DNA from 3 places in the Exiguobacterium sp. KKT215 genome. Region 2 is predicted to be linked to each of the others. Evidence: riboswitches for the same ligand, from Rfam matches in the RefSeq annotation. Region 2 holds a riboswitch; each other region holds the start of a gene.
What was found. A riboswitch is a leader RNA that binds a small molecule or an ion and turns the genes downstream of it on or off. The one in region 2 is predicted to bind S-adenosylmethionine.
Positions count from the first base shown of each region.

Region 1: another riboswitch for S-adenosylmethionine. It lies ahead of ACZ2GZ_RS01740 (2,3-diketo-5-methylthiopentyl-1-phosphate enolase); the one in region 2 lies ahead of ACZ2GZ_RS14120 (Na+/H+ antiporter NhaC family protein).
Region 3: another riboswitch for S-adenosylmethionine. It lies ahead of metK (methionine adenosyltransferase); the one in region 2 lies ahead of ACZ2GZ_RS14120 (Na+/H+ antiporter NhaC family protein).

Region 1 is NZ_CM145756.1:296,610-306,834, forward strand. It holds gene ACZ2GZ_RS01700 (Hsp33 family molecular chaperone HslO) at 310-1,170, shown strand; gene ACZ2GZ_RS01705 (MerR family transcriptional regulator) at 1,230-1,958, shown strand; gene ACZ2GZ_RS01710 (GNAT family N-acetyltransferase) at 2,142-2,714, opposite strand; gene pdxR (MocR-like pyridoxine biosynthesis transcription factor PdxR) at 2,807-4,168, shown strand; gene ACZ2GZ_RS01720 (TerC family protein) at 4,461-5,294, shown strand; gene ACZ2GZ_RS01725 (1,2-dihydroxy-3-keto-5-methylthiopentene dioxygenase) at 5,331-5,864, opposite strand; gene ACZ2GZ_RS01730 (methylthioribulose 1-phosphate dehydratase) at 5,878-6,495, opposite strand; gene ACZ2GZ_RS01735 (2-hydroxy-3-keto-5-methylthiopentenyl-1-phosphate phosphatase) at 6,492-7,142, opposite strand; gene ACZ2GZ_RS01740 (2,3-diketo-5-methylthiopentyl-1-phosphate enolase) at 7,139-8,296, opposite strand; SAM riboswitch class I at 8,366-8,467, opposite strand; SAM riboswitch class I at 8,673-8,775, shown strand; gene mtnK (S-methyl-5-thioribose kinase) at 8,857-10,008, shown strand; gene mtnA (S-methyl-5-thioribose-1-phosphate isomerase) at 10,005-10,225, shown strand, end outside.
Region 2 is NZ_CM145756.1:2,694,233-2,704,457, reverse strand. It holds gene ACZ2GZ_RS14160 (DUF1836 domain-containing protein) at 1-317, opposite strand, end outside; gene ACZ2GZ_RS14155 (diacylglycerol/polyprenol kinase family protein) at 466-1,116, shown strand; gene murB (UDP-N-acetylmuramate dehydrogenase) at 1,272-2,192, shown strand; gene ald (alanine dehydrogenase) at 2,286-3,416, opposite strand; gene ACZ2GZ_RS14140 (PucR family transcriptional regulator) at 3,546-4,769, opposite strand; gene ACZ2GZ_RS14135 (divergent PAP2 family protein) at 4,872-5,297, opposite strand; gene trhO (oxygen-dependent tRNA uridine(34) hydroxylase TrhO) at 5,414-6,355, opposite strand; gene ACZ2GZ_RS14125 (TVP38/TMEM64 family protein) at 6,580-7,224, shown strand; gene ACZ2GZ_RS14120 (Na+/H+ antiporter NhaC family protein) at 7,252-8,553, opposite strand; SAM riboswitch class I at 8,606-8,701, opposite strand; gene ACZ2GZ_RS14115 (GGDEF domain-containing protein) at 8,798-10,225, opposite strand, start outside.
Region 3 is NZ_CM145756.1:976,328-986,552, forward strand. It holds gene ACZ2GZ_RS05120 (Gfo/Idh/MocA family protein) at 1-545, shown strand, start outside; gene ACZ2GZ_RS05125 (iron-containing alcohol dehydrogenase) at 614-1,777, shown strand; gene ACZ2GZ_RS05130 (glucose-6-phosphate isomerase) at 1,884-3,236, shown strand; gene ytkD (RNA deprotection pyrophosphohydrolase) at 3,335-3,808, shown strand; gene ACZ2GZ_RS05140 (alpha/beta hydrolase family protein) at 3,789-4,544, shown strand; gene pckA (phosphoenolpyruvate carboxykinase (ATP)) at 4,579-6,150, opposite strand; SAM riboswitch class I at 6,466-6,585, shown strand; gene metK (methionine adenosyltransferase) at 6,718-7,926, shown strand; gene ACZ2GZ_RS05155 (hypothetical protein) at 7,966-8,463, opposite strand; gene ACZ2GZ_RS05160 (GNAT family N-acetyltransferase) at 8,628-9,098, shown strand; gene ACZ2GZ_RS05165 (alpha/beta fold hydrolase) at 9,188-9,904, shown strand; gene mnmM (tRNA 5-(aminomethyl)-2-thiouridylate-methyltransferase MnmM) at 9,937-10,225, opposite strand, start outside.

The DNA of each region.
Region 1 (10,225 bases), 570 kb from region 2:
CTTCAAATTATATTTTGCGTTTTATTTGACAAACCGTCCTACAATATAAAACTATCAGTAGTTTTATATGGGTTATAGAAGTAAGTAATAATAGAGTAATAGTAATTTTGAATAGAATTTTAAAAAACCAGTAACCTTGAAAAAGAAACTGGTTTTTAGAAATATAAACTCTTTTATAAAAGCTTCCAATAATCTCTCATATGTTAACTAAAAAAGAAATATTGTAAAAATGGTATTTACCCCTTGAACCTTACGTAAGGTAATGTCTTATAGTGAAACTAGCTTACTTTTGTAAAAGGAGGAATTATTGTGGAAAATACCATTGTTAAGGCATTGATCTACGAAGAGCAGATACGTTTATATTTTATTGATAATACCCAGCTGCTTCGAGACATCTTTGCCTTAAACCAGGAACTTCCTGAATCTCTTAAACTCATGTTGGGTAAAACGGTATCAGCGATGAGCATACTCTCTGGCACGCTTAAAGGGAACCAGCGCATGAGCATCCAGGTAACGTTGAGTAACCCTCACCATAAGATTTTTGCGGAAGCCGAAGCGAATGGAAATGTCAGAGGATACTTGAACGATGAACTTTTGAGATCTTCTGATACAGAAGAAAAGTCGATGCAAGATTTGATTGGACCTTCTGGGATGATCCGTGTCATAAAGGGTTCTGAGATGAATCAATTCACCAGCATTACCGATATGCCAAATCAACATATCACGGATGATATCGCCAACTATTTTGTGCAGAGTGATCAGACGCCGACCTATCTTTATTCCGACATTCAGTTGGATAATGAAGCTTCCCTTCTTTCCAGTCATGCACTATATGCACAACTGCTTCCCGGTGCATCACCAGACCTGCTTTCAGAAGTGAAAACGATTGTGAAAGCCAATCCGGATATTTTCAGCAAGCTAAATACAGAGGAAGCGAGTGACAGCGAAGAAGCGTTAATCCAGTTGTTTACGGATGCAAAAATTATCGGCCATAGCTCCAGTCAATTTTTCTGCGGATGCAGCAAAGAAATGTTTTATGGCATGCTTTATTCACTGAGTGAAGAGGAGATCAAACGGAGTATTGCACAAAATGAAGACATTGAAGCTTTTTGCCATATTTGCGGGAAAACCTATACGTTCGAGCAAAAGGAGATGCAGCAACTCTTCTAACTTCGAATTTCTCGTTTTTAGTTGATGGATAGAAATATTATTAAATGGAGGCCAAGCGGATGAAGGAACATTGGAAAGTCGGAGAAGTTGCAGAATTGACGGGTTTGACGATTCGAACTTTACGCTATTATGATCAAATCTGCTTATTTTCTCCTTCTCAGTATACGGAGTCAGGGCATCGGCTTTACACGAAAGCAGATTTGGTCCGTCTTCAGCCCATTTTGTCCTTAAAGCAGATGGGAATGTCGTTAGAAGAAATACAACTTCTGTTGTCTAATCCGGAGGAACAAACCGTTGCGGAGATTTTGCAAACCCAAATTTCTCGAGTCAAAAAAGAGATAGAGGTTCAGCAAAAACTAGTAGCGGAGTTGGAAAATGCGTTATCGGCTGCACACAGCAATCGGACCCTCTCGATTTCAGAACTTACTAAATTAATGGAGGCGCTGAAAATGAATAAGGAAAAATACTTTTCGAAGCAGCAATTGGATACCATGGAAAGCAGCTATGAAAATGCGGACAAACAGTTCTTGAAGCATACAGAACAAGAATTTGAAGCTCTTATCATGGAAATTCGTTTGGAAAAAGATAAAGGCACTTCTCCCGCCGATGAAAAAGTACAGCATTTAGCGAAAAAATGGAACGACATCGTGAATGTCTTTTCCGAAGGCGATATGGCTTTCCGTAAGCAAGCCGAGCGTTTCCACGCTGAAAACCCAGGGAACGAACTGCAACATGGAATAGATGGCGAGCTATACCAATTCATCAATAAAGCATTGAATCCTAAGTAATGTTAGAGAAAAAAGGAAGAGGAAAAGCTGGTTATAAAGCTTCTCCTCTTCCTTTTTTTTGTTGGTTTTTAGAGAACTGCTGATAATCTCGTGATATGTAAACTACTCTTTATAGGTCGCCTTATCCTTAGATTACAAACTCAAAACTGAAATAGTTCTCGAATACAGATATGGTATAAATTATTAATCTATTAGTATCTTGTGGAAGCGTTCTTTGACTTGTGGCCAATCCTCTTTTGTCACACTGTACATGACGGTATGTCGAATTGTTCCTTCTTTGCGAATCATGTGGTTCCTTAAAATCCCTTCTTTAATGGCTCCGATTCTTTCAATGGCGCGTTGTGAACGGATGTTTTCATGACCTGTCTTGATTTGAACGCGATTCAATCCCAGTTCTTCAAAACAATACGTCAACAGTAAAAACTTGCAATTGGTGTTGATGTTCGTTCGCCAACTTTTGGGATTTAGCCAAGTTGAACCTATCTCTAATCTTTTGTGTGGCATGGAAATGTCGAGAAACCAGGTGGCCCCAATAATCTTCTTTGTCTCGATATCTACAATCACAAAAGCAAACTCTGTTCCAGCTGCTCTCTTTTTTTGAGCGTCTTGTACATATTGTGCAACGTTCCTTTTGTCCGTCAAATCCACCGACATATGTTCCCAAATTTCATGGTTATTCGCTGCCTCCCAGATTCCTTCTATATGACTGATTTCCATCGGCACTAGCTTGACAACTTCATTCTCTAAGGTTTTCATTTCCCTCACTCCTTTCTATCATTACACTTCATTTCTGGTATGCTTAACATAACCAATTCGGAGTAAAATTTACATACCAAGGAGTGTTTGGAGTGGAACTGCAAGTAACGTTTCCATCGGGAACCACAAAATATATGGCCATTTATGAACACATCAAACAGCTCATTCTACAACAACAGTTAAAAGCGCATTCAAGAATGCCCTCTAAACGCGAATTAGCCAATCAATTGAATGTCAGTGTATTTACCGTACAGGAAGCATATGCCCAATTACTGAGTGAAGGTTACCTGTATTCAACAGAGAGACAAGGTTATTTTATAGGGGAGATTGAAGCCCCCTTCCAAGAAAAAGCTGCCCTTCAAAAAGAAGAATTACTGCCAACGATAAAAGAAGAGTCCTTAAATTTTAGAAACGGACAAGTTGATCCAACAGAATTTCCATACAAAATTTGGAACCGCCTGTATCAAAATTTTCTGGCTCCTGCCCATATTGCGAATGGTGCTTGGCAAGGGGAACCGGAATTACGGAACGAAATTGCAAACTATTTGCGCCGATCCCGAGGATTGCATTGCCATGCAAAACAAATTTATGTTTTCAGTGGTACTCAACAACAATTAAGTTGTCTGTGTCAATTCCTCATTCCTTCTAAAGTAGGAATCGAGGAACCTGGCTTTATTCGGGCAAATGCGGTTTTTCACCAATTAAACATACCTGTTTTACCTCTAAGGTTGGATTCTGAAGGCTGTACCGTACCGAAACAGCCAGTGACACTTCTTTATACAACTCCAGCTCACCAATATCCACTTGGCACCATAATGTCGATCAACAGGCGCCTTGAGTTGTTGACATGGGCAAAAGCTTCTTCCAGTTACATCGTGGAAGATGATTATGATTCGGAATTCCGTTACCGAGGAGCCTCCATTCCAACGTTGGCTCATTTAGACTCTTTAAATCAAGTTATTTATTTTGGTACGTTCTCAAAAACCTTACTGCCTTCTATTCGAATCAGTTATCTTGTCCTCCCCTTATCTTTAGTGAAAGAATATGAAGCATTCAATGCACTGCAGAAATCCACTGTTTCCAAAATCGATCAGTTAGTTGTTGCAGAATTCATTAAGACAGGTAGATATGAGAAGCACATCGCCAAAATGCGAACCCTTTACCGCTCAAAGAGAAAGTGCTTGATTGAAGCGATAGATGAATTTTTAGGAGAAGATTTTTCTGTTAGAGGAGATGAGGCTGGATTGCATATCATTGTTCAATTACCTGCTTTCTTAACGGAACGAGAAGCAATTGCAAGGGCGCATTCGCTTGGCATTGCAGTTGATGCCGTATCCCATATGTATCAAGAAACCAAATCCACCGACCGAGTGATTATCGGATACGGGGCTTTGAGTGTTGGAGAAATTCGGAAGGGCATTCAATCGCTTGCATCGGTCTGGAAAAGTCCCTAAGTTAAAGTCTTAAGAATAGGTTTCATATCTATCAAGCGTTCGTAAATGTGTCAAATCATTTTACGAACGTTCGTCACCTAACACACACTTTTAAGTGCAAGATAACGGTTAAAATCATCGCAAAATAACAGTAGAAGTAACACTTTGCATGTCCTCATAAATAAAAAAACTTCAGCAATTGAAGAAAAGAAGATTGATTTCGATATGAATCGGGAATAAAATGTTCCTGTGAACTTAAAAAATAGATCACTGTTAAATATGAAGGAACACAACAAAAAAGGGGATGTTTTTAATGGATTGGCAGTTAATTCTGCAGTACGCCTGGATCATTGTCGTACTCGTCGGTCTAGAAGGGCTACTTTCTGCAGACAACGCACTCGTCTTGGCGGTTATGGTCAAGCACTTGCCGCGGACGGAACAGAAGAAGGCACTATTTTACGGCTTGCTTGGAGCGTTCGTTTTCCGCTTCATCGCATTGTTCCTAATCTCATTCTTGATCAACGTCTGGCAAGTCCAGGCGCTCGGTGCGCTTTACTTGATCGGAATGAGTGCACGACATCTGTATATGACCTATAAGGCCCGCAAGCTAGAGCCGAAACAAGATCTCGCTGCTGAGGCGAAAGAAGAGACGGCTGTCACAGAGAAGCCGGTCACGAAGAAAGAATTCTGGTGGACGGTTGCTAAAGTCGAGTTTGCCGACATCGCCTTCGCGGTCGATTCGATTCTCGCAGCGGTCGCGCTCGCGGTCAGCTTGCCGCCACTCGGTCTCGGTGAAATCGGTGGGATCGACTCTGGTCAGTTCTTCGTCGTCTTGACAGGTGGACTCATCGGGGTCATCTTGATGCGTTTCGCTGCTCGAATTTTCGTCAAACTGTTGCATCAACGCCCATCACTCGAAACAGCTGCTTTCATCATCGTCGGCTGGGTCGGTGTGAAGTTGACGGTGCTCGTGCTTGAACACCCTGGCTTCAAGAAATTGATTGCCGGCACACCGTTCGAATTCATGGGTCTTCCGGACGGATTCGTCCACTCGACGGCGTGGACCGTGTTCTTCTGGTCGGTCATGGTCGGTATCGCGGTATGGGGTTGGTTCTCTTCAAAACCGACAGCCACTGCCAAACATTAAAAAATGGTCTCTCACCTTTGGGCGAGAGACCATTTTTCATGCTGTCACGTCTTGCTTCTCGTAAATCGGCACCCAGCCTTCGGTCGTCACGAAAATCCGGACGGCGACGACTTTGCGGTCGTCTTGGAGCGTGAAGTAGTGGCGTGTGTTCACCGGCACCGAGATGAGGTCGCCTGGGTTGAGCTCGATGTTGAAATAGCCACGTTCGGCGTCATCGATGGCGAAGATGCCATGGCCGCTGACGATGAAGCGGACCTCGTCATCTGTGTGGTGATGTTCCTTTTGGAAGTTGACGAGCAGTTCGTCCAAGTTCGGCGTCGCATCCGACAACGAGATGACGTCTGCCGTCTCATAGCCACGTCGCTCCGACACGTCGCGAATCTCGTCACGGAACGTCGACAAAATCGCTTGTTTGTCCTCGTCCGTCAACTGATAGTTCTCTTGCAGGTTTTCCGGGAGCTTTGTGATGTCCCACTGTTCGTACAGAATCCCGCGAGACTCTAAAAAGGCACTCACTTCAGTTTGATCGACGTAACGCTCTTCGGTTTGTTGGAAATAGACAGTTGCCATGGTTGGTTCCTCCTTATGAATGGACGCCTAGGGCGCGTAGTTTTAATGTATAACTGAACAAAAATTCGTAAGCCTCTAAATAGCGTTTGGCCGCGTCCGGGGTCTCGCCCCAGACGGTGATACCATGATTGCGGATGAGAACGGCACCGGCGCTTGCGTGGATGTGAGGGGCGAAGGCGGCCGCGAGCGTCGGGATGTCCGCATGGTTCTCGATGATTGGCACGCGAACGACCGCGTCCTCGTCCCAGTAGCCGAGCGCCTTGATGATCTCTTGGCCGGTGAAGACGACTTCGCCGGTGGCAGCATGGAGCTCGGAGATGACGTTATTGTCGACCGTATGGACATGGAGCGAACACGTCGCGTCCGTCCGATTGAACACTTCGACGTGGAGCAGCGTCTCGGCGGATGGTTTTCCTGTCTGTTCGCCGATCAAGCGTCCGGCCGCATCGACGTGAACAAAGTCTTCCGGTGTTCGTTTTCGTTTATCGCGTCCGCTCGCCGTGACGAGAAATTCGAGCGGATCGTCGGAAACGCGAATCGCCAAATTCCCACTCGTTCCGGGGAACCAGTCGCGGGCGGCGAGTTCGTCTTTAATGTCGGCGAGTTCAAGCCAACGTGTCGCAAGGCTCATACGGACACCTCCTTCAAGTGATGGGTGATGTCGTCGAACGTCTCGAACGGGGCGTAACGGATGCCTGCCGCTTCGCAGAGCGTGATGAGTTGACCTCGGGCATAGACGAAGTCGGCACGCTTCGCGACCTCGAAGTCGGTCACTGAGTCGCCGATGACGATCAAGCGGTCGGCGGGATTGACGATGCGGCGAGCGAGCGTCGGTTTGCAACAGCCGCAATCGTTCGTGCACTGTTCGTCGCAAGCGTGTGGCCACGCGACGGTTACCGTCTCAGCGGAGAAGTCGGCGACGTTGCAGTAGATATGCTCGGGGGCGACATGCCCGTCCAAGACCGGCTGCACGAAGAAGTCCATCCCGCCGCTGACGACGTCAAACTTCCAGCCGTGGGCCCGAACTTGTTCTAAAAATGCCGGGAACCCTTGGCGGAGCGTGATCCGCTCCAATAAATAATCACGGTAAGCCGGGGCCTCCGCGCTCGGCAACAGTTGAAACAGTTGACCGACACCGGAGCGAATCGAAATCCGTTGCTCGAGGACCGCATCTTTCAACTCGACCCAAGCCGGCGGGGCGAACGCCTTCATTAACGCGATAATATTGTCTTCCGCCGTGATCGTCCCGTCGAAGTCGCACAGGATATGGACCGTCATCGTGACGCCCACGCCTTCAACGCGGTATCGAGCTCGTCCGTCTGTCCTTCGGTTTGGCCGAGAACGTGAGCGATCGCTTGTCGGAAAGCACGAGCCCCGGCGGCTGCGCCGTCCGGGTGTCCGTGAATGCCACCGCCGGCGTTGATGACGACATCCGTCCCGAAATCACGAATGATATCAGCGACGAGTCCTGGATGAATCCCGGCTGACGGGACCGGTAAAATCGGTTTCGACCAATGCGGTTCGGCGCTCTGGTCACGAATCGTGAACGCCTCTTCACGCGGTGTCGCGAGGGAGCCGTACGGAGACGGGAAGAGCGTTAAATCGGCCCCGGCGAGGCGTGGGAGTTTACCGAGTAAGAGCGAATGACTGATTGACCCGGTCAAGGCGCCGGCAAAGGCCGGATGTGCCAAGATGGGGACGTGGATATCCGGATCGTTCGCGAGTTCGCGCAGTGCGTCGAGACCGTACGTATAGACGTTGAACAGGAGCGCTGTCGCACCTGCCTCGATAAGACGGAGCGCCTGGTCACGTAGACCGAACACGGGGCCGCTCAGCGTGATGGCGTAGAGGACACGTTTCCCGGTCGCCTCGAAGTGGGCTTGAATGACGTCCGCTCCGATCCGGGCCCGTTCGAGCGATGGGGTGAGCGGGTTGTCGTATAAAATCTCGTCGTCTTTGACGATATCGATGCCTCCGGCGAACTGATCGCGGAGTTGCTGCTCGAGAAACGCGAGGTCACGGCCGATGACACCTTTGAAGATGCTCATGACGAGCGGGCGATCATGAACACCGAGTAAATCGCGAATTCCAGTGACCCCGAACTTGGCGCCTTTGAAATGAGGGGCGAGCGTCTCGGGCAACGTCAAATCAATTAACCGAATCGAATCGTCGAGGGACAGTTTCCCGAACGTCGTCGTCAAGATGGATGAAAAGTCAGGGCTGACATTATGTAACGGGTAGCGGATTGTGAAGCGGCTCGTCGTATCCGTATGTGTCGTCGACACGACCTCACCCCGGTACGCCTGTAACTGCTCTTGCTCTAAGTGAGGTAGCTCCGTCCAAGTACCGACGGTCAGCTCGAGGGCGATTTTGTCGGCGACGGTCGCGACCGCGTCCGTTCGTTTGATTTCATATGTGGCAGTGATACTCATATGGTTCCTCCTTCCAGGCAAACAAAAAATGACCCCATGCCGAGGCAAGAGGTCATCATAAAAAATGAACTCTTATCTCTCAGCTTTCGCTGCAAGAATTAGCACCGTGCCATCTCTGGTCGGTTGCTGCGACATCATCGGGCTCGTCCCTCCGTCTGCTCTTGATAAGAATGTGATTTGAAGTTGTGAAATTTAATTGAATTTTTGCACAGAATCATCATGTCGTCAATTCCTTTTTTTCCAAAAAAAATATTTTGGGAAGTTGTTTCCATATATGCACAAAAAAAGACGGAGTTGCGTCGAGAAAATGACGTTGACAATCGTGACGTCGAGTCCGTAATATTCATCACATAAGTTCACCGAATCGAATAACACACTCTTATCGCGAGTTGGCAGAGGGAATTGGCCCGATGACGCCGCAGCAACCGACCACTAGGCACGGTGCTACATCCACCAGACGAATGTCTGACAGATGAGAGGAACAACCATTTTGGCTGTGCCTCTTTCTCGCGGAGAAAGGGGCTTTTTTTGTGGGCAACGTACAGGAAGGGGAAAACATCATGTCATATCAACCATTTACAGAACAGACCGTCGTCGAGCACGTCCGTCAATTAGGATACTTGCAAGAAGGAATCGCCGAGTGCGAGGAGATCGGGGACGGCAACTTGAATCTCGTCTTTCGGATTCGCCAAGGCGAACAGCGCCTGATCGTCAAACAAGCGCTCCCATACGCCAAAGTCGTCGGTGAGAGCTGGCCGCTCACGCTCGAGCGGGCATGGATTGAACAGTTGGCACTCCGTGAGTTTGCGACTGTCGCGCCTCGATTCGTCCCGGCTGTCCTTGGCAGCGACCGGACACTCGCTTACACGATTATAGAAGATCTATCTGATTATGAGATTGTCCGCACCGGCTATTTGAACGGGGAGAGCTACCCGGAACTCGCCCGTCATGTCGGTGAATTTTTGGGCGAGACGCTGTTTGCGACGTCGGATTACGCAGCTGGACCGATCGCGAAGAAGCGGATTGAACGTGACTATTACAACCCGGAACTGTGTGACATCACCGAGAAGCTCATCTTCACCGATCCGTTCAAAGACGCGGAGTCGAACAACATCGAGACGGCGCTGCGAGCAGATGTCGAACGCCTTTGGCAAGACCAGGCGCTCAAGATCGAGGTGACGAAATTGAAAGTCGGGTTTGTCACGAAACATGAGGCACTCCTGCATGGAGACTTACATACGGGTAGCATCTTCGCGACTCAACAAGAGACGAAAATCATCGATCCAGAGTTCGCATTTTACGGACCGTTCGGCTTCGACCTCGGCCAAATCATCGCCCATTTGACGCTGTCGACGTTCCATGACCCGCTCAAACGCTTCGAGCGTTTCACGGACGTCTTGACGGTGTGGGAGACGTTCGAGAAGACGTTTCGGGCCAATTTTGAGCGCGCCGTCGAGCCGTTCAATACGGATGGTTTCGTCGACGAGTTGTTGCGGACAGTCTTCAGCGACACGATCGGCTACGCCGGTTGCGAACTCATTCGCCGTGCCGTCGGACTGGCCGGTGTCGCCGATCTCGAGACATTGCCGGAAGCGACGCGGCTCGAACGAAAACGTGACGCGCTCGCCCTCGGGACGGCGCTCATTAAAGAACGCCACAGCGTCGAATCGATTGACGACTTGGTGACACTCCTGTCGGGGGTGCGCGTATGACGGTCCAAAACATCCGTTTCCATCCACAGACAGATGAACTCATCCTATTGGATCAGACGTTGTTGCCGCACGAAGAGCGTTACGTGACAATCGAGACGCTTGAACAGGCCGAACATGCCATCGAGACGCTCCAAGTCCGCGGCGCCCCGGCCATCGCTTACTTCGGGGCGTTCGTCCTCGCCAAAGAGGCGGGCCGGTTAATCGATGACCCGGACTT
Region 2 (10,225 bases):
TAAATGATGGCCGCTTGTTGGAGCGAGTATTTCTTTCCGACCCGGGGAACCCCGATAATTTTACGGACTTCTCGCTTCGTCCAGTTCTGAATCGTGGTAGCGGACAAATGCTCTCCGGTCAACGTGTTCGCCAAAGCGACGATTTGATTGATTGACAGCCCGTTCTTTTCAATATGAAACAAGTGGATTTTGCGAAGTTCTTTCGGGAAATGCTCGCGTACGTCCTCAGGGAAGAGTGAGATGGCCCGGTCAACGTCGCCAACCCGCATATAGTGAAGGCAATCAGCCAAAGTTTGAATCGAAATTGCGTCGCGCATACAGGCATCCTTTCTATAGCCGCCTTCGTTCGTTGGCTATACAGTCATTTGACCTCATTCTACCAAATGTTTGAAAAGGAAGCTAGGCTATCGCTTGATTAAGGTATAATGAAAACGTACAAAAAATGTAGATAAAGGTGGTTCAAAGATGAATGAATGGGTCAGTTCCATCCTGTCCATCGTCATTGTCCTGGTGTTTCTCGTCGGTCTTGAACAGATTGGCAAACGCCTCGGCTGGACGGATGAGACAATTCGTAAAAGTGTACATATCGCGGTCGGCCATTGGTCGCTGCTTGCAGTTTGGTTAATGGAAACTTGGTACGTCGCCGCCGTGCCGCTCGTCTTTTTCACGTTCGCGAACGCGTTCCTTCTTTATAAGAGTCCGTCACCGGTTCATCAGACGGAACGTAAATCGCTCGGCACCGTCTATTATCCAATCGCCTTGCTCGTCATCCTGTTCTTCTTCTTTGAATCAGAGCCGCTCGCCTTTTTGGCAGGATCGCTCGTCTTGGCGTGGGGCGATGGCCTGGCCGCGCTCATCGGTCGGAAGTACGGGACAGTGACCTATGATTTATACGGACAGAAGCGCTCGTTCCAAGGTAGCATGGCCATGTTCCTCAGCTCGTATGCCGTCCTCTTTTTATTATTTTTGTGGGATGATATTCCACTTTGGCAAGTGGTAACATATGGATTCATTATTTCAATCATTGCCACACTCACAGAAGCAATTTCGTATCGAGATTGGGATAACTTTACAATTCCTATCGTCGTTGCCGTTGCTGCATCATTATTGTTATAAACCAATTCCTTCATTGTAAAGAAAACGTTGCTTGTCACCCCTGTCAAAGATTTGTATACTGTGTTTCGTACTGAAATCATTCAGTGACGTGCCTGCCTCTCTCTTGACGAACCGAGGCATGCTTTAAAATTGAACGTAAAGGATTGAGGCAACGCATGAGCTTTTTAAATCAACTACTCACTATCATTCCGGCCGATCGCGTGAAGCAAGATGAGCCGCTGTCGGCACACACGTATACAAAATTAGGTGGGCAGGCCGATTATTTCGTGGCCCCGCACACGTATGAAGAAGTTCAAGCCGTGCTTGAGCTCGCCCATCGCGAGAGCGTCCCATTCATGATTCTCGGGTTCGGGTCGAACTTGATTGTCCGTGACGGAGGCCTTCGTGGCATCGTCTTAAACTTGAACGAACTGAAAACGATTCGTCGAGACGGGAATCAACTGATCGCCCAAGCCGGTGCGGCCATCATCGACGTCTCACGTCAAGCGTTGACCGAAGAGTTATCTGGCTTAGAATTTGCCTGTGGCATCCCGGGAACGGTCGGTGGCGCGGTGTATATGAACGCAGGCGCCTACGGTGGAGAAACGAAAGACGTTATCACGAGTGCGGTCGTATTGTCGCTTGAAGGGCAGCTCATGACACTTACGAAAGACGAACTCGATCTCGACTACCGGACGAGCCGGATTTCGAAAGACGGGTTGATTGTGCTCGAAGCGACGTTTGAACTCGAACCGCTCGGCTATGAAGCGATCAAAGACGTCATGGACGACTTGACGTACAAGCGCGAGTCGAAGCAACCGCTCGAGTATCCATCATGCGGTAGCGTCTTCAAACGACCACCGGGCTACTTCGCCGGCAAATTGATTCAAGACTGTGGCCTGCAAGGGAAGCGGATCGGTGGAGCGGAAGTCTCACTCAAACATGCCGGATTCATCGTCAATATCGATGAAGCGACAGCGACTGAGTACATCTCGCTCATCCGTCACGTCCAGGCGACGGTGAAGGAGAAGTTCGAGATTGAGCTTGAACCAGAAGTGAAAATCATCGGTGAGGACATCGCCGTCGAGAACGCATAAGCACACAAACGCTCGAACCGATCGGTTCGAGCGTTTTTTTATAGAGTGCCGACATCAAAAAAGCCGCCAGCAATAATGCTGACGGCTTTACGTTTATGCTTGTAGTTGCTTCGTGATGGCTTCGGCTGGAGCGACGAATGTGTAGCCAAGGTCGCGGGCGACGGCTTCATACGTGACCGTCCCGTCGATGACGTTCAATCCTTTAAGCAAGGCTGCGTTCTCGCGGAGTGCCGGGAAAATCCCTTTTTGTGCGCACTCGACGATATACGGCATCGTTGCGTTCGTCAAACCGAGTGTCGACGTGCGTGGGACGGCACCTGGCATGTTGGCGACGGCATAGTGTTGAACCCCGTAACGCTCGTACGTCGGCGCGTCATGTGTCGTGATATGGTCGATGGTTTCGCAGATTCCGCCTTGGTCGATGGCGACATCGACGATGACCGAACCTGGTGACATCTGTTGGACCATTTCTTTCGTGACGAGCTTCGGTGCTTTCGCGCCTGGAATGAGGACGGCACCGATGACAAGGTCACTTTCAGCGACTTGTTTGGCGATGTTGTAGCTGTTTGAGATGAGTGTGTTGATTGTGTTGCCGAACTGATCATCGATTTGGCGCAGGCGAGCCGGGCTGATGTCCATAATCGTGACGTTGGCACCAAGACCGATCGCGATGCGGGCGGCATTCATCCCGACGACACCGCCCCCGATGACGGTGACGTTCGCACGTGGTACGCCTGGCAGGCCAGACAAGAGAATCCCTTTTCCACCGTGTGGTTTTTCAAGGATTTGGGCGCCGATTTGAGCAGCCATCCGTCCGGCCACTTCGCTCATCGGTGTGAGGAGCGGCAATGTGCGGTCGATCTCGACCGTCTCATAGGCGATGGCCGTCACACCAGAATCGACGAGTGCTTTCGTAAGTTCTGGTTCGGCCGCCAAGTGCAAGTAAGTGAAGAGGGTCAAGTCAGGACGGAAATAATGATATTCCGATGGTTGCGGTTCCTTTACTTTCAACGCCAATTCCACGTTTCCCCAAACGTCCGCGGCGGTGTCGACGATGGTTGCCCCCGCATCGACATACTCCATATTTGTGAAGCCGCTACCGACGCCCGCTTCCGTCTCGACGAGGACCTCGTGTCCAAGTTCAGTTAATACAGCTGCACCCATCGGCGTCAAGGCGACGCGGTTTTCGTTGTTTTTAATCTCTTTCAATACCCCGATTTTCATGTAAAGTTCCCCTTTCTCTACTGACACAATTTGTTCACACCTCTAGTATAGACCCATCCGAAAACGCTGTCTTTAGCATGGATTCTAAAAGTGATCACGCCCACTTTGTGAAAAAACACAAAGTAGGCGTCAATCGTCTTGGCGGTATTGACCGGCCTTAATGGCAAGATAAACGGCGGCCCGTTCAGGGAGCGAGACTTGTGTGATGTTCGTCAGTTCTTCAATCCGCCGAATCCGGTAGAGCACGGTATTCGGATGGATGTGAAGATGAGCGGCGACACGCTTGACGTTCCCATCAAAATAGAAATACCATTCGAGCGTCGTGACGAGCTCGGTATGATGTGTGACATCATACGCCTGTAGGCGCTCGATGGTCGGATGCGTCTCGAGACGAAGCCCGATGCGTCGGGCCAAATCGGGTACGAGCTGATAAATTCCGATCTGTTCGAACGTGCGCGATGTCGCAAGCTCATACGGGAACTTTCGGCGAAGCGACGTGACGCGTCGTGCTTCTTCCATCGCCGCATAGAGCATGTCGCTCTCAAAAAAGCGTCGACTGATGCCAAGGCGCGGCTCCGCTTCAATGAACTTGTCTCGGAGCTGCGTTTCAAAGCGGTCGGCCCACTGCAAGAGCGCCGTTTCTTCCTCGGCCAAGTCCGATTTCATATAATGCCAGACGAGTAACTGCTGGCCATCGATCGCGTGCAGGACGACTTCAATCGCTTGCTGGGTCGCCAATACATAAAACAGTCGTTCCGCCAGTTGCGGGGTGACCGGCTGGGCACATTCAATCACGGTGAGGCGGCTGGCGACGGCAATCGGTGCGAGCTCATTCAAGCGATCGCGGTGGGATGGCGATAAGACGGGAGTGGCCAGCACTTCTAAAAAGAAATGTTCCAATTCGGCGTCGATGCGCCGTTCGTGCATCGCGATGGTCATCAGCAATTTTTTGGCGATGTTCGCCCCTTCTTGTAGGACGGTGAGTTCTTGTTCTGAGAACGGCGTCGTTCGGGCCAGGCTCCAAATGTAACCGAGCACGTCACCTTGTTGCTTGATGACGACGGCCGCCCGCTCACCGAGACCAACGGCCATTCGGGCCGGGATAACGACCGGTTCGTCGCGGTCGATCACTTCTTGAAGGATGCCACTTTCCCATAAGTCTTCGATGACTGCTTCCGGGACACGGCGGCCGATAATCGTCGCGATTCGTGCCGGGTCGGTCGAGTCGGGGTGGGTGCTATAGGCCAGCAACTGATGGTGTCGATTTTCAATCGTGATGGGGGCCCGAATCGCTTGTCCGATTGCTTCGGCGAGCGTATCGAGCGACTCATAAGATTTCTGCAAAAAAGGCATGTCGATTCCTCCTCTCTCTCACTATACCGTCTCTGTTGTGAAAGTTCACAAAAAGATGGTGAGTTTTTAGAAGGGGGGAACGACATGCCTGCATCATTCACATTAAATTGGGAAAAACAGTCCGACCACGAGACCGAGTAAAGCCCCGACGATGACTTGGAACGGGGTATGACCGACCAGCTCATTTAAGATGGGCGTCTCGTGCTTGATTCCTTTGAAGTAGTCGTTCAACAAGCGGGCCTGGAATCCGACCGCCTGACGAACGCCGGTCGCATCGTACATGACAATCGTCGCAAAAATCAAGGCGAGCGCGAACATGCTGGAATCGAGCCCTTCGATTCGACCGATGACGGTCGCTAAGGCGACGACGGTCGAAGAGTGGGAACTTGGCATCCCACCCGAGGCAAACATGATTTCTAATTCAAAATCTCGTGTTTTAATGAGTTCGGTTACGAGCTTGGCTGCTTGTGCGATGAACCAAGCGAGCAAGGCGGCGAGTAAAGGTTCGTTAAAGAGCAATCGATTCACTTCCTGTCTGACAATGGTATCTACACTATACCCGATTCTGTCATCGGCTAGACGTAAGGTTTCTGTCAAAAAAGCACCCCGAGCATAGGCTCGAAGTGCTTTCTGGTCGATTTTTGTTACCCGACGACGCCTTCAGTCTGCTGAAGTTTGTCCGCGATATTCTCGATGATATAGCGGTTACGTGGATGCTCCTGGCACTCTTTCGAGCATGAACGCATTTGTTTCGGTTCACACTCTTCACAACAGAAGTGTTGGGCATTACACACCGGGTTGGCACAATTAACGTAGCGCACCGTCTTCGTTCCGCAGTGCATGCATTCAGAGACGATTGACGGATTGACCGTGTTGACCGGGACGTTGATGCGTTCGTCGAAGACGTACAGCTCGCCTTCCCAGTCCTCACCTTTCGTGGCTTCGTCTTTGCCGTACATGGCGACGCCGCCTTTAAGGTGGAAAATATTGTCGTGACCTTGGTCACGCATATATGCGGTAAATTTCTCGCAACGGACGCCTCCGGTACAATACGTGAGTAACGTTTTCCCTTCGTAGAGGTCCTTGTTCTCTTCGAGCCAATCGGGCATGTAACGAGAAGCCTCTACATCGATTTTGATCGCGTTTTTAAAGTGACCAAGATCGTACTCATAGTTGTTACGAACATCGAGGATGACGACATCGTCGCGATTCATCATCTCTTTCCATTCTGCCGGTTCGAGGTACGCCCCGTGTTGTTTAGGTACGTCGAACTCACCATCAAAGCGCCACGTCACAAGCTCTTTCTTATGACGGACAAACATTTTCGAGAACGCATGCTCTTCGACTTCATCAATTTTGAACTCGATGTCGCTAAAGAGCGGGTTCGCTTTCAAGTCGTTCATGTACTGCTCGGTCTGTTCCCAAGTCCCAGAGCACGTCCCGTTGATTCCTTCGGAAGAAATCAAGATGCGTCCTTTGATGCCGAGGTCCTTGCAATACTTGAGGTGCTCTTGTGTGAGCGTTTCTGGATCTTCGATATTGACGTACTTATAGTACAGCAAGACCCGCATTGGTTTTGTTTCCATGTGTGTTACTCCCCTGTGTTCAGTTTTTTGCAGGAAAACGAACGTTGGGTTGTGTCGTTCGACGAACGGACTTGCCTGCAACCACAAGTCCATATTATATGATAGATATCACAGCGAAATTTCGCAAATACTTTTTATTTTTTTACGACAGTGGGCAGGGGGATGCGTCTTCCTGAGCGAAATCGGGTAAAAAGGATTAACGAAAGTTGAAGGTGGAAACCGATATGCTCACATCACTCCAAAAATATATTTTAAACTTGATTGAATGGTTGCAAGGTCTTCCGGGCGGCCCTTGGGCCGGACTTGGAGCCCCGTTCCTCGAAGCGATTTTTCCGTTTCTCCCACTCGTCCTCATCATCTCGGCGAACGCAGCGACATACGGTTTTTTGCTCGGAACGTTGTTATCTTGGGTCGGGAGCTTACTCGGGACGATTCTCGTCTTTACGGCCGTCCGTTATGTCTTTCGAAAGCCGATGACGCGTTGGCTCGAAAAACATAAGCAAGGCGTGTATTGGCTCGAACGCATCAATCATATGAGCCCCGTCTCGCTCGGTTTTCTTTATTCACTCCCGTTCATTCCGGTCAGTCTGATTACGTACTTACTCGCTCTTATCCAAATGCCGCTCCGGACGTTCATCATGGCGGCCGGGTTCGGGAAACTGCTCGTCGTCTTGATTTTTTCCGTGATCGGCGACCAGTGGGAAGAATTTATCCAAAGCCCGTTGCGATTATCGATGCTCGCCCTGCTACTGTTCGTTCTGTGGGTCATCAGCCGCGGACTCGAAGAACTGCTCAAACGGCGTGCTTTCAGAAAACGGAACGAGCAGCTGAAACGTGAACTTGAAGCGAAACGACAAACGACCTTGTGAAGCGACTGCTTCACAAGGTCGTTTTCGTTAAGCGCGTTTTTTGAAACGCGGGAAGTTAAAGGCGATGGCCAATCCTCCGCAAATGAACAACAAGAACGGATAGAACATATACGGCACGAGCGCCGGTGATGCCGTGTTCGTCAGTTCGGCCGCAATGAGAAGCTGTGCCCCGTAAGGCAACAGACCTTGGACCCCACACGAGAAGATATCGAGTACACTCGCAGACTTTTTACGTTCGATGTCATAATCGTCGGCGATGTTCGCAGCGAGCGGACCAGCCACGAGAATCGAAATCGTGTTGTTCGCCGTCGCGACGTTTGTCGCACTGACGAGCCCGGCGATGCTCCACTCCGCGCCGGCCCGTCTTTTAATTCGGGACGTGAGCGCGTCACGCAAGTACGTGAGTCCGCCGTTATGCGAGATGAGTCCGACGAGCCCACCCATGAGCAATGTCAGGAGTGAAATCTCGGCCATGCCCATCATGCCGTCCGCCATGGCGGTGACGTACGTGGTGACGGCTAGACTGCCATCCAACAGACCGATGATGCCGGTTAGGGCGATGCCGCCGAGCAAGACAAGGATGACGTTCATTCCCGTCAAAGCGAGCACGATAACCGCCAGATACGGAATCAATTTATACCATTCAAACGCCGCCGGCTCGATGGTGGATTCTCCGCTCGATAGGACAGCGAGTAAAATCGTTGTGATGACGGCTGCCGGCAAGACGATCCAAAAGTTGGTCCGGAACTTGTCGCGCATGTTCGTCCGCTGGGTGCGGACGGCTGCGATCGTCGTGTCTGAAATGAACGACAAGTTATCTCCGAACATGGCACCCCCGACGACGGCTGCTGCCGCGATGGCGATATTGACGCCGCTTTCCTCATGGATGCCGAGAGCGATCGGAGCCAGTGCGGCAATCGTCCCGGTCGACGTACCCATCGCCATCGAGATGAAGGCTGCGATGACGAACAGGCCGCTCAATAGGAGCGAGGGCGGTAGTAACGTCAATGCCGCATTGACGGTCGCGTCAATCGCACCGATTGCTTCGGCGACGCTTGAAAACGCACCGGCGAGCAAGAAGATGAACACCATGATGAGGATGCTCGGGTTCCCGGCACCTTGGGCGACGCGTTCGACCGTCTGGGTGACGCTCCCTTTTGTCATCATCGCCGCGACGATGACGGCAATCAAGGCCGCGATCAAGACGGGGAATTTATAAAAGTCGTCATAGTAGATGCCTGCCCCGATAAAGAAGACGAGGAAGACGAGTAAGGGCAAGAGCGCCCATTTGTTAGCTGTTGGTTGTTCCAATCGATTCACCTCATTCATAAAAATAAAAAGAGAGCCTTCTGAAAAAAGGCTCTCTCGACAAGAAACACTTTTTTCATCTTTCGAGCAGACCGCTCGCTGGATTTGGCACAGGTTACCCGCTGCCGAGACGTCATCGGGCCAGTCCCTCAGTCTCTCTTGATAAAAAAGTTGTGATATTTAGTTATAAGACACGTTCCCTAACGTACCTGTTTCAAATCTGCTTGTCAATAGCAAACCCCCACGCGATGAACGTGGGGGCGAGTCAGGTCGTTAAGAAATTATAATGGGCGACGCGGTTGCGACCGGCGTATTTCCCGCCGACGTAGAGCGCGCGGTCGGCGTTACGAATCGTATCGTCAAGACGTTTGTCGCCGAACGACTGAATCGTATCGACACCGATTGAAGCGGTGACGGGTATATCGATTCCGTCGACGTGGAACGGTTTGTTCTCGATTTGTTGACGGATGCGCTCGGCAATCTCGACGGCGGCCTCAACATCACAACGGTTTAAGAGCAAGATGAACTCTTCACCGCCGTAACGGGCGGCAAAGTCTTCGGTGCGGAGCACTTGACGAATGCGGCGACCGAATTCTTGGAGCACACTATCTCCGACTTGGTGACCGTGCGTGTCGTTGATTTTTTTGAAGAAGTCGATATCGAGCATCGCGACGGAAATCGGATACATCGAGCCGTCCGAGATCTGTTGAATCCCGTATTCATAAAAAGCCCGTGCATTGGCAAGCAGCGTCAAGCTGTCCGTCCGGCTCTCGGTATAGAGGCGGTCGCGTTCATGACAACGACTGATCGTCCGATTGAACGACTTGAGCAGTTTGAAAATCTCGCGTTGAATGATGGGCGGATAGCCATAGACGTGCTCGCCCGTCATCACAATCCACGTGCGGATTCCTTCGATTTCCTCGGAACGGACCGAGATGAAGCTATGATAGTCTTCATTAAATTCGTTCGACAGCGGGGCGTCCCATTCGAAGCGCATCTCGTACTCGACCGAGGCTTCGTTCGGATAGGTTGCATCGAGTAATTCAAAGACGACATGGCGATCGATCGGCTGGCGCGTCTTCAAATCAAAGTAAAGTGTGCGATCAAACAGTTTGAACTCGACGTACCCTTCATCGTACTCGTTGAGTCGCTCACATTGACTGAGGAACACTTCGATGGCTTGTGCCTCGCTTTGCGATAGCGATACGGCTTCTTTTGCTTCATCATATTGTTCAATCAACGATTTGAAGGCGTCTTGTCGACCTTTTTGAATGATGAGTCGCTTAATAAAGAACGTGAGTGCGGCGGCGATACTGCTGACGACGAGCAAGTTTGTCTCCCGGAAGAGCGAGGCCGCCAAAATGAAGACGAGACTGACGATATACGTGTAAAACGCGATGCTTAAAAAGTCGCGGATCGGGATGTCGACGCGGAACCACCAGCCGACTTGATACTTTTGGACGACCGTGTTCAAAATGATGGCAATAATCAAACCGGCAAGCGGGAGGAACGAGTCTTGGGAATAGAATCCGAGACCGGTCACACCACCAAGTGCCAAGTAGACGCTGGCCGGGATGGCGATTTCCAAAAATGACGTGATGGCATTCCACGGATACGTAAAACGGAACCGTCGAAGCGCGACGCGCGGTTTCAAGTTGACGAACTGGAAGACGAGTAGTCCAATCTGATTGAC
Region 3 (10,225 bases), 1.3 Mb from region 2:
GGCGCCGTGGCATCCCGGGATGGGGCGTGTTCACGAATAAAGAGTTGCAGGGCGGCGGCGCACTGCTCGATATCGGGGTGCATATGCTCGACCTTGCCCTCTATTTGATGGATTATCCGAAGCCGGTCGATGTGGTCGGTCACGTCGGTCAATATCTCGGAACACGACCTGGTGTCGGGCTGATGGGCGATTGGGACGCGGACGCGTTTTCGGTCGAAGACACGGCGCGGGCGATGGTCACGTTCGATAATGGGGCATCCTTGTTCTTAGACGCGAGTTTCATGGCCAACGTCGACGCGGCGGACACGATGCGGGTCGAACTGCGTGGAACGAACGGTGGCGCGTCGCTGTTCCCACTCGTCATCCATACGGAAGAGCACGGGGCGTTGTTCGATAAGACACCGGCTCACCTCGCGCTCGAAGACCCGTATGCGAGACAGATTCACACGTTTCTCGAGGCGTGTCGTCAGGAGCCGTCGTACCAGCAAGCGGAACAGGCGGTGACGCTCCATACAATCATCGACCGCATCTACGCTCAGGCCTGATTGCTTTTCAATCACAAAAAACAGGGTATATAGTGTAGGTGTTACATATTTTCGAAGGAGGATGAATTATGCACAACTTTGAATACAAAAACCCGACGAAACTTATTTTCGGGACTCATCAAATCGAAAAACTCGCGAGCGAGTTACAGGCGCTTGACGCCAAGAAAGTGATGCTCGTCTATGGAGGCGGGAGCATCAAAAAGAACGGCACGTACGAAGAAGTCGTGGCCGAGTTAAACAATGCTGGGATCGATTACGTCGACTTCTCAGGCGTCGAGCCGAACCCGCGCATCGAGACGGTACGTCGCGCGGTCAAACAAGCACGCGAAGAGAACATCGACGCGTTGCTCGCGGTTGGCGGTGGTTCGGTCATCGATTGTACGAAACTCATCTCGGCGGCCATCCCGTATGAAGGCGATGCTTGGGATATCGTGCTTCGCGACCACATCCCGACAGAAGCGGTCCCGTTCGGTACGGTGCTCACGCTAGCGGCGACTGGTTCTGAAATGAACTCGGGCTCGGTCATCACGAACTGGGAGACGCAAGAGAAATATGGTTGGGGTCACCCGCTCGTCTATCCGACGTTCTCGATTCTCGATCCGCGTTATACGGTATCGGTACCGAAAGATCAAACGATTTACGGTATCGTCGACATGATGAGCCATTGCTTCGAGCAATACTTCCACCCGAACCATGCGCCGGTCCAAGAGCGTATGACGGAAGGTGTGTTGAAAGCGGTCGTCGAATCGGCACCGAAACTCGTCAATGACTTGGAGAACGTCGACTTGCGCGCCATCATCTTGTTCGCCGGAACAATCGCCTTGAACGGTGTGCTCCAAATGGGCGCCTCGGGCGACTGGGCGTCACACAACATCGAGCATGCGGTCTCGGCTGTCCATGACATTCCACACGCAGGCGGACTCGCAATCTTGTTCCCGCGCTGGATGGAGCATGTGCTTGAAGAAGACAACGCTGCTCGATTTGCACGCCTCGGGACGGAAGTGTTCAACGTTGAACCGGCCAGTAACGATCTTGAGACGGCGAAACGGACGATTGCAGCTGTCCGCGCCTTCTTCGACGAGCTCGGTGCACCAAGCTCACTCCGTGACTATGACATCGATGAATCGACATTTGACGCCATCCTCGACTCGGCGATGAAACGAGGCGCATTCGGTCGCTTCCGTACGCTCGAACGTGAAGACGTCGCAGCGATTCTTGAACTGAGCAAATAAGGCGATTTCATGCCTATTTTGCAATAATGATTGAACGAATCCGACGTTTCCGTTTATGATGGGTCATGTATGGCTCTTCAATGAGCGATTTAAAGGAGGAAATGACATGTCAACAGTACGTTTCGATTATTCAAACGCCCTGTCTTTCGTCGGGGAACATGAAGTCGATCAATTGCAAGAAACCGTGAAAGCAATGCATTCGGTCATTCATGACCGCAGTGGGGCAGGTAGCGATTTCCTTGGGTGGGTCGACCTTCCAACAAACTACGATACGGATGAGTTTGCTCGCATCAAAGCGGCTGCGGAACGAATCCGTGAAAATTCGGACGTCCTCGTCGTCGTCGGAATCGGTGGATCATACCTCGGCGCACGCGCGGCAATCGAGATGCTCCAACATTCATTCTTCAACGTGTTATCTAAGGAAGAACGCAACGCACCACAAGTCTTCTTCGCCGGCCACAACATCTCGTCGACATACTTGACGGAGTTGCTCCAAGTGCTCGAAGGCAAGGACGTCTCAGTCAACGTCATCTCGAAATCGGGAACGACGACTGAACCGGCCATCGCGTTCCGTGTCCTCAAACAGTTCATGGAAGACAAGTATGGTCAAGATGGCGCACGTGAACGCATTTATGCGACGACAGACCGTGCCCGTGGCGCCTTGAAGACGCTCGCGGATGCAGAAGGCTACGAGACGTTCGTGATTCCAGATGACGTTGGAGGTCGTTTCTCGGTGCTCACACCGGTCGGACTCCTTCCGATCGCGGCAGCAGGCATCGACATCGACGCCCTCATGGAAGGTGCACGCGATGCCCAAACGGCTTACTCGTCTCCGAACTTGGCGGAAAACGAAGCGTACCAGTACGCGGTCGTCCGTAACGCTTTATATGCGAAAGGCAAGTCGATCGAGTTGCTCGTCAACTACGAACCAGCCTTGCATTACGTATCGGAGTGGTGGAAACAGCTTTATGGCGAGTCAGAAGGGAAAGACAACAAAGGGATTTTCCCGGCGGCAGTCGACTTCTCGACGGATCTCCACTCGATGGGACAATACATTCAGGAAGGTCGTCGTGACTTGTTCGAGACGGTTATCCGTGTCACGAACGTCCGTCACGCGATGAACGTGCCGGAAGATTCACAAGACCTCGATGGCTTGAACTTCCTCGCTGGTGAGACGATTCAATTCGTCAACGACAAGGCAGCTGAAGGAACACTCCTCGCCCACACGGACGGAGAAGTCCCGAACCTCGTCGTCGAATTGCCAGAGATGACGCCGTACCACCTCGGTTACTTGTTCTACTTCTTCGAGAAGGCATGCGCGATGAGCGGATACATCCTCGGAGTGAATCCGTTCAACCAACCAGGCGTTGAAGCGTATAAAGCGAACATGTTCGCGTTGCTTGGAAAACCAGGTTACGAAGAGCAAAAAGCTGAGCTTGAAAAGCGCTTGAACCAATAATTTTGAGTAGGTCCGCTCCGGCGGGCCTATTTTTTTGTTTGAAACTAGTGGAAGACAAGGTAAAGTGAGAGTAGACAGGGGAAAGAAAGGGATGGACTATGTTGACATTCACGGACTACTATCACAATAAAGTCGAGTTGAGCTTTGCGCACTATCCATTTTCGGATACACCGCTCCACGTCTGGGTCGTCGCTCGCTTTGAAAATCAATGGGTGCTGACGAAGCACAAGCAGCGCGGGCTCGAGTTTCCGGGTGGGAAAGTCGAACCCGGCGAACACGAGGATGACGCCGCGATTCGGGAAGTGTATGAAGAGACGGGCGGTGTCGTGAAGACGCTCCATTATCTCGGCCAATATCGCGTGCTTGGGCGTGGCGACACGGTCATTAAAAATATTTATTTCGCCGAAATCGAACGTTTCGACGATCATCCGGCGGTCGACGAGACCGATGGGGCCGTCCTTATGAAGGAATTGCCGACGAATCTGCTCCGGAACAATCGGTACAGCTTCATGATGAAAGACCGGGTGCTCCCGGAAACGATGAAGGTGCTCTATGAAAAACAATTGGTTTGACAAGGTCGAGGTCCTGCCGCCGTACGCCGGTTATCCGGTCCATCGTGGCTGGTATGCGACGCGTGACGGTGAGGACGTCGTCGCCTATACGATCACACCGAAACGGCCGAACGGACATGTCCTGTTCTATCTGCGCGGCGGAACAGGACGCATCGGGGATGTGCGTTTGCCCCGGTTGATGCAGTTCGCTGCCAAAGGTTTTCACGTCGTGGCGCCCGTTTACCGGGGTAACCATGGCGGGAGCGGGAAAGAGGACTTCGGCGGCGCCGATCTAGAGGACGTCCTGTCTCTCTACGATCGTGTCCGTCGAACGGATACGTTCATTCATGCCCTTGGTTTCTCGCGCGGGGGCATGATGGCGTTGTCGCTCGCCGCGGAACGACCGCTCACGTCCGTCACGTCATGGGCGGGTGTGACCAATCTCGAGTGGACGTATGAAGAACAGCGTTCGATGCGGAAGATGTTGCGCCGTATGACCGGGGGCGACCCGGAAGCGGCCCGTGCCGCTTATGTTGAGCGCTCGCCGCTCTACAAGGAATGGGATGCACCGACGTTGTTGATTCACGGCACCGATGATGAACAAGTCCGCCTGCGCCATGCGACGGCGGTAGCGGAACGGATGGGGGAGCGGGCCGAACTTTGGGTCGTCCCGTTCGCCCATCAACTCCCGTTTTGGGAAAAATGGAAGACGACCGATGCGGCGATGGAATGGATGCTCGCCAACTCAAAAAAATGAGACGCTGCCGAATCGGCAATCGTCTCATTTTTCGTTATACGATGATTGGTCCGGCCGCAACGACCGCCTCACTCGCTTTCGTGAATCGTTTGAAATTGTCCTGGAACTTCCGGGCGAGCGCCGTTGCTTCGGCATCGTAGCGCGCTCCGTCTTTCCATGTGTCCCGCGGATTGAGCACGTCGCCTGGCACGCCGTCAATGTGGCGTGGAATCTCGACATTGAAAATGTCGTGGCGCGTCGTCTCGACGTCACGCAATTTGCCGTTGACCGCCGCGTTCACCATCGCCCGTGTATAGGCGAGCTTCATCCGTGATCCTTCTCCGTACGCGCCGCCGGTCCAACCCGTGTTGACGAGATAGACGTCGACGTCGTGCTTCTCAATCAGCGTACCGAGCATGTCCGCATAGCGCTCCGGTGCGAGCGGCAAGAACGGTGACCCGAAGCAGGTCGAGAACGTCGCCTGTGGTTCAGTGACGCCGCGCTCCGTGCCGGCGAGTTTTGACGTATACCCTGACAAGAAGTGGTACATCGCCTGCTCTTTCGTCAATTTGCTGATTGGAGGCAATACCCCGTATGCATCGGCCGTCAAGAAGACGATCGTGTTCGGATGACCGGCCCGTGACGGAAGCATCGCGTTATCGATGAATTGAATCGGATAGGCGGCCCGTGTGTTCTCGGTGAGCGAGATATTCTTATAATCCGGTGCCCGGTTCTCGTCTAAGACGACGTTCTCAATCAATGAGCCGAAACGGATGGCATCGTAGATTTCCGGCTCGTTCTCGCGCGACAAATTGATCGTCTTCGCGTAGCAACCGCCCTCGATATTGAAGACGCCGTCGGGTGACCAACCGTGCTCGTCATCCCCAATCAAATGGCGTTCCGGGTCGGCCGACAGTGTCGTCTTCCCAGTTCCCGATAGACCGAAGAAAAGGGCCGTCTCGCCGGCGTCCGATACGTTCGCCGAGCAGTGCATCGATAACACATGTTGTTCCGGCAACAGGAAGTTCATGACCGAGAAAATCGATTTTTTAATCTCGCCGCCGTATTCTGTTCCCCCGATCAGAATGGTCCGCTTGGCGAATGAGACGAGAATGAACGTTTCGGAGTTCGTCCCGTCGATGACTGGATCGGCCTTATAACTCGGTGCATAGATGACCGTGAAGGGCTCGAAGGCACCTTTCGTCGGCCATTCACGCAAGAACAACTGTTTGGCGAACAAATTGTGCCACGCGTATTCCGTGATGGCACGGACCGGGAGCGTATAGTGCTCGTCTGCCCCCGCAGACGCCTCGAGATAATAGAGCTTGTCTTTCGTTTCGAGGTGCGTCAACACTTTGTCGAGTAGCGCGGTGAACTTCTCTTCCGCGATCGGTTGGTTGACTGGACCCCAGTCTACTAAATGATTGCTGACTTCATCTTGCACGACGAATTTGTCTTTCGGTGACCGTCCTGTGAATTTCCCAGTACTGACCGATAAAGCCCCGTCTTTCGTCAGTACGCCCTCACCGTTGCGAATGGCTTCTTCCACCAGTTCTGGAACCGTCAAGTTCCGCATCATGTCGGCACCTTTAATTAATTCTTCGATTTTCAGGAGCGTTGTCGCCATCCTGAATCCCACCTTTCCCCTAAATAGATGTGGATGAAATCCGCATACTTCCGCGTTTAATCAGTATGACGTTTTTATTATATGTGACATACTAATCAAAAACAAGCATTTTTTACCCTTTAAAGTAAGCGCTTTCTTACATTGTCATTCTAACATATTCTGTATCAGGTCATAGTACAAAAACCAAAACGGACAAAAAAATGTTTGATATTTCACAAACATAACTATTTGACCGTTTGTGAAAAGTTTGACGAATTCGGTCGATACGCTTGACAGAACGGGGTGTCATTTATATGATGGTCTTCGTAACGGATACTCTTATTCTGAGCGGTGGAGGGAACAAGGCCCTACGAAGCCCAGCAACCGTCCGAGTTTTCATTGTTATTCGGAAAAGGTGCTATCCTGAAGCGAAGCGTAAGCTTCGAACGATAAGAGGGTAAGGAAGAACGATTCAACCTTTCCCATTTGAACATGGCGAGAGGTTTTTTTCATTACCGTCCCAAAGCAACGCGTAAGGGGAACGAGTACCGTCCACACATCACCCTTTATTATAGGAGGTTTTTCGAAATGGCAAACTTGAACCGTCGACTTTTCACTTCGGAGTCCGTCACGGAAGGACATCCGGATAAAATTTGTGACCAAATCTCAGATGCGATTTTGGATGCAATTTTAGCTGAAGATCCAAACGCCCGCGTTGCGGCTGAGACGTCTGTCACAACAGGTCTCGTGCTCGTAGCAGGTGAAATCACAACATCAACTTACGTGGATATCCCGAAAGTTGTTCGTGAAACTGTTCGTGAGATCGGCTACACACGTGCGAAATATGGTTTCGATGCAGAGACTTGTGCTGTCCTCACATCGATCGATGAGCAATCGGTAGACATCGCGCAAGGTGTTGACCAAGCGCTCGAAGCTCGTGAAGGACAAATGACTGAAGAAGAAATCGATGCAATCGGTGCTGGTGACCAAGGTCTCATGTTCGGTTACGCAACAAAAGAGACGCCGGAACTCATGCCGCTCCCGATTTCACTCGCTCACAAATTGTCACGTCGTTTGGCAGAAGTTCGTAAGAACGGCACGCTCGCTTACCTTCGCCCAGACGGTAAGACACAAGTGACAGTCGAATACGACGAAGCGAACAACCCAGTTCGCATCGACACAATCGTCATCTCGACACAACACGCGGAAGACATCACGCTCGAGCAAATCCAAGCTGATTTGAAAGAGCACGTCATCGATGCAGTCATCCCGGCTGAACTCATCGACGCGGACACGAAATACTTCATCAACCCGACTGGCCGCTTCGTAATCGGTGGACCACAAGGGGATGCAGGTCTCACAGGACGCAAAATCATCGTCGATACGTACGGTGGATACGCTCGTCACGGCGGCGGCGCGTTCTCAGGTAAAGATCCTACCAAAGTTGACCGTTCAGCAGCGTATGCAGCTCGTTACGTGGCGAAAAACCTCGTTGCAGCGGGACTTGCTGACAAAGCAGAAGTTCAACTTGCTTACGCAATCGGTGTTGCTCACCCGGTATCGATCGCGGTTGATACGTTCGGCACAGGCAAATTGAGCGAGACTGAGCTCGTCGAACTCATTCGTGAGAACTTCGACCTCCGTCCGGCCGGCATCATCAAGATGCTCGACCTTCGTCGCCCAATCTACAAGCAGACAGCAGCTTACGGCCACTTCGGTCGTACAGACGTTGAACTCCCATGGGAGCAAACGGACAAAGCGGCAGTGCTCGAAGAAGGCGCGAAACGTTTCGCATAAGCATAGAAAAACGACCTTTCACTCGAAAGGTCGTTTTTTTTAGGCTTGCGGCTTGTCTTCAGTTGTTGAGTTCTCTTTGCCAAGTGCCGTATCTTTCGCTTCGACGACTTTCTCGCCAATCGATTGTAAATCCGATTTCGCTTCTTGTGCCGTCCCGACGACTTTGTTCACGTCTTGTTTGACCGTGTCGACTTCACCGGCGACTTTTTCATAGACGTTTTGCACGTCGGTCGCGACGTCTTGAATGACCTCGGTCGCTGCTTTCACTTGACCGATGACTTGTGACGCCGTTCCGGCCGGGTCTTGTTTGACCGTGTCGACGAGACCGCCGACCGATGACTTCGCGCTCGAGAACGATTGTTTCGTGTTCTCACGGTTTGACGTGCTAAGTAAGGCGAGTAGGCCGCCGACGAGGGCGCCGAGGAGCATCCCGGTCACGACTGTGATTTTTGGGCCTCCTGTGTTCGTCTGTTCAAACTGACGGTTCGGATGATTGGCTTGCTCGACTTGTGGATCGTGTTGTAGTTTCGGTTCCATGGTAACACTCCTTTTTATAAGTTGGCATTGATACTCTTATACCCGACACAAAATGGAAAATAACGTCTTCCTTCATTTCGACATCAAAAAGTAATGAACGGGCAGGATATTTTTTTGCCGATGGGGAATGTTACTACTAGATTGGCCAAAAGGGGGATGCCGTTATGAAGATTCGAGAAGCCGTGCCAGAAGATGCCGCCACCATCCGCGACATTGCGCTCGCGACGGTCAGTGAACGAGACGAGGTTCGTTCGAAAGTAATGGAACGCGCCTATCAACAAGAAGAGATCGTCCGCGCCATCAGTTCAAGCGAGGAAGCGAAAGAGCAGTTGTTCATTGTCGGTGAGGCCGAAGGCGACGTCATCGGCTTCTATCACGCCATCGACCGCGGGGACACATGGGAAGTACTCCGTCTCTATCTTCATCCGGCTCATCACCGCCAAGGCCTAGGGACGGCACTGTTGTCGCATCTACGGGAACGGAAAGTCCAACCGATCGAGCTGTACGTCGAAAGCTCGAACGAGCAAGCCATCGCTTTTTTGAGTCATGAGGCGTTCATCGAACTGAATCGAATCCAAGAAGAAGTATACGATCAACCGATGGAACTGATTCATTTACGGTACGACCCGCGCTAAGACCCTAGACGGATTTTCAACCAAACATCAGTCTCGGCTGATGTTTTTTGTTAGTATAAAGATATGTGATAACAAAATGAGGTGACAGCATGGCTTATGAAGAAGAATCACGAAAAGGGGTCATCGTGATCGTGTATCCGCTCCAGTTCACGTCGCGTTTGAGTGAGGCGTTTTTAGGACGGTTGCGGGACGAGTATGAAGTCCTCGTCGTGACCGGCCAGACGGTCGGTTTGACGGCGGAAGACCATAAATTGTTAATCAAGAACACGTTACGTGAGGCGAGTCAGTACAAGCTGCCGATTCACGTCATCGCGTTCAGTCTCGGGGCGTTGTTGACGAACCGCTTGCTCCAGGAATATGACGTGCCGCTCGGCAGTCTGACGTACATCTCACCGCTGTTCGACTGGCATCCGTCCCGCCAAATCGGCGGACTGAAACAAGTCGTGGCCAGTGCGGTCGACCGTTTCCGTCCTGACCTTCCGCTCGGCATGATGACGTTCATGGGTGGCGGGGAAGAGTCGTCGCGCTTCGGGGAGATCACGTACGGTCAATACCGTGAAATCGAAGAGGAAATCGTCGAGCATCAAGAAGAGAAGAAACATCTGCCGCGTCTGCCGCTCGCTTGTTTCTACGCACCGGACGATCGCTTCGCCGATGTGAAATTGACACTCAACGTCTGCCGGAAAATCGGCGGCGACCAAGTGTATATTCGTCGGCTCGAAGGGTTCCCGCACTTCGGCTATGAACGATTGAATACGAAGTTCGCGGAGACGCTCATCACGTTTTATGAATTGATTCGAGAATGAAATCAGGCGACTCGCATGAGTCGCCTGTTTTTTTATGCTCGTTTTTCAATCGCCACGATGAACGGGGGATGATTGATTTGATTGATGAAGCCGTAACGGAGGACGCCGGCCCGTTTTTGATCGATTGATTCGACATAGGCTAGCACTTCGTCGCGCTCGACTTTGCCGCTCTCATGGCCGTGATAGATGACGACGACGATGACGCCGCCGACGGCCATGACATCGAGCAGTTGCTCGAGGGCGTCGATGGTCGTATTGCCGGTCGTCGTGACCGACTTGTCGCTTCCCGGTAAATAGCCGAGATTGAACACGGCCGCTGTG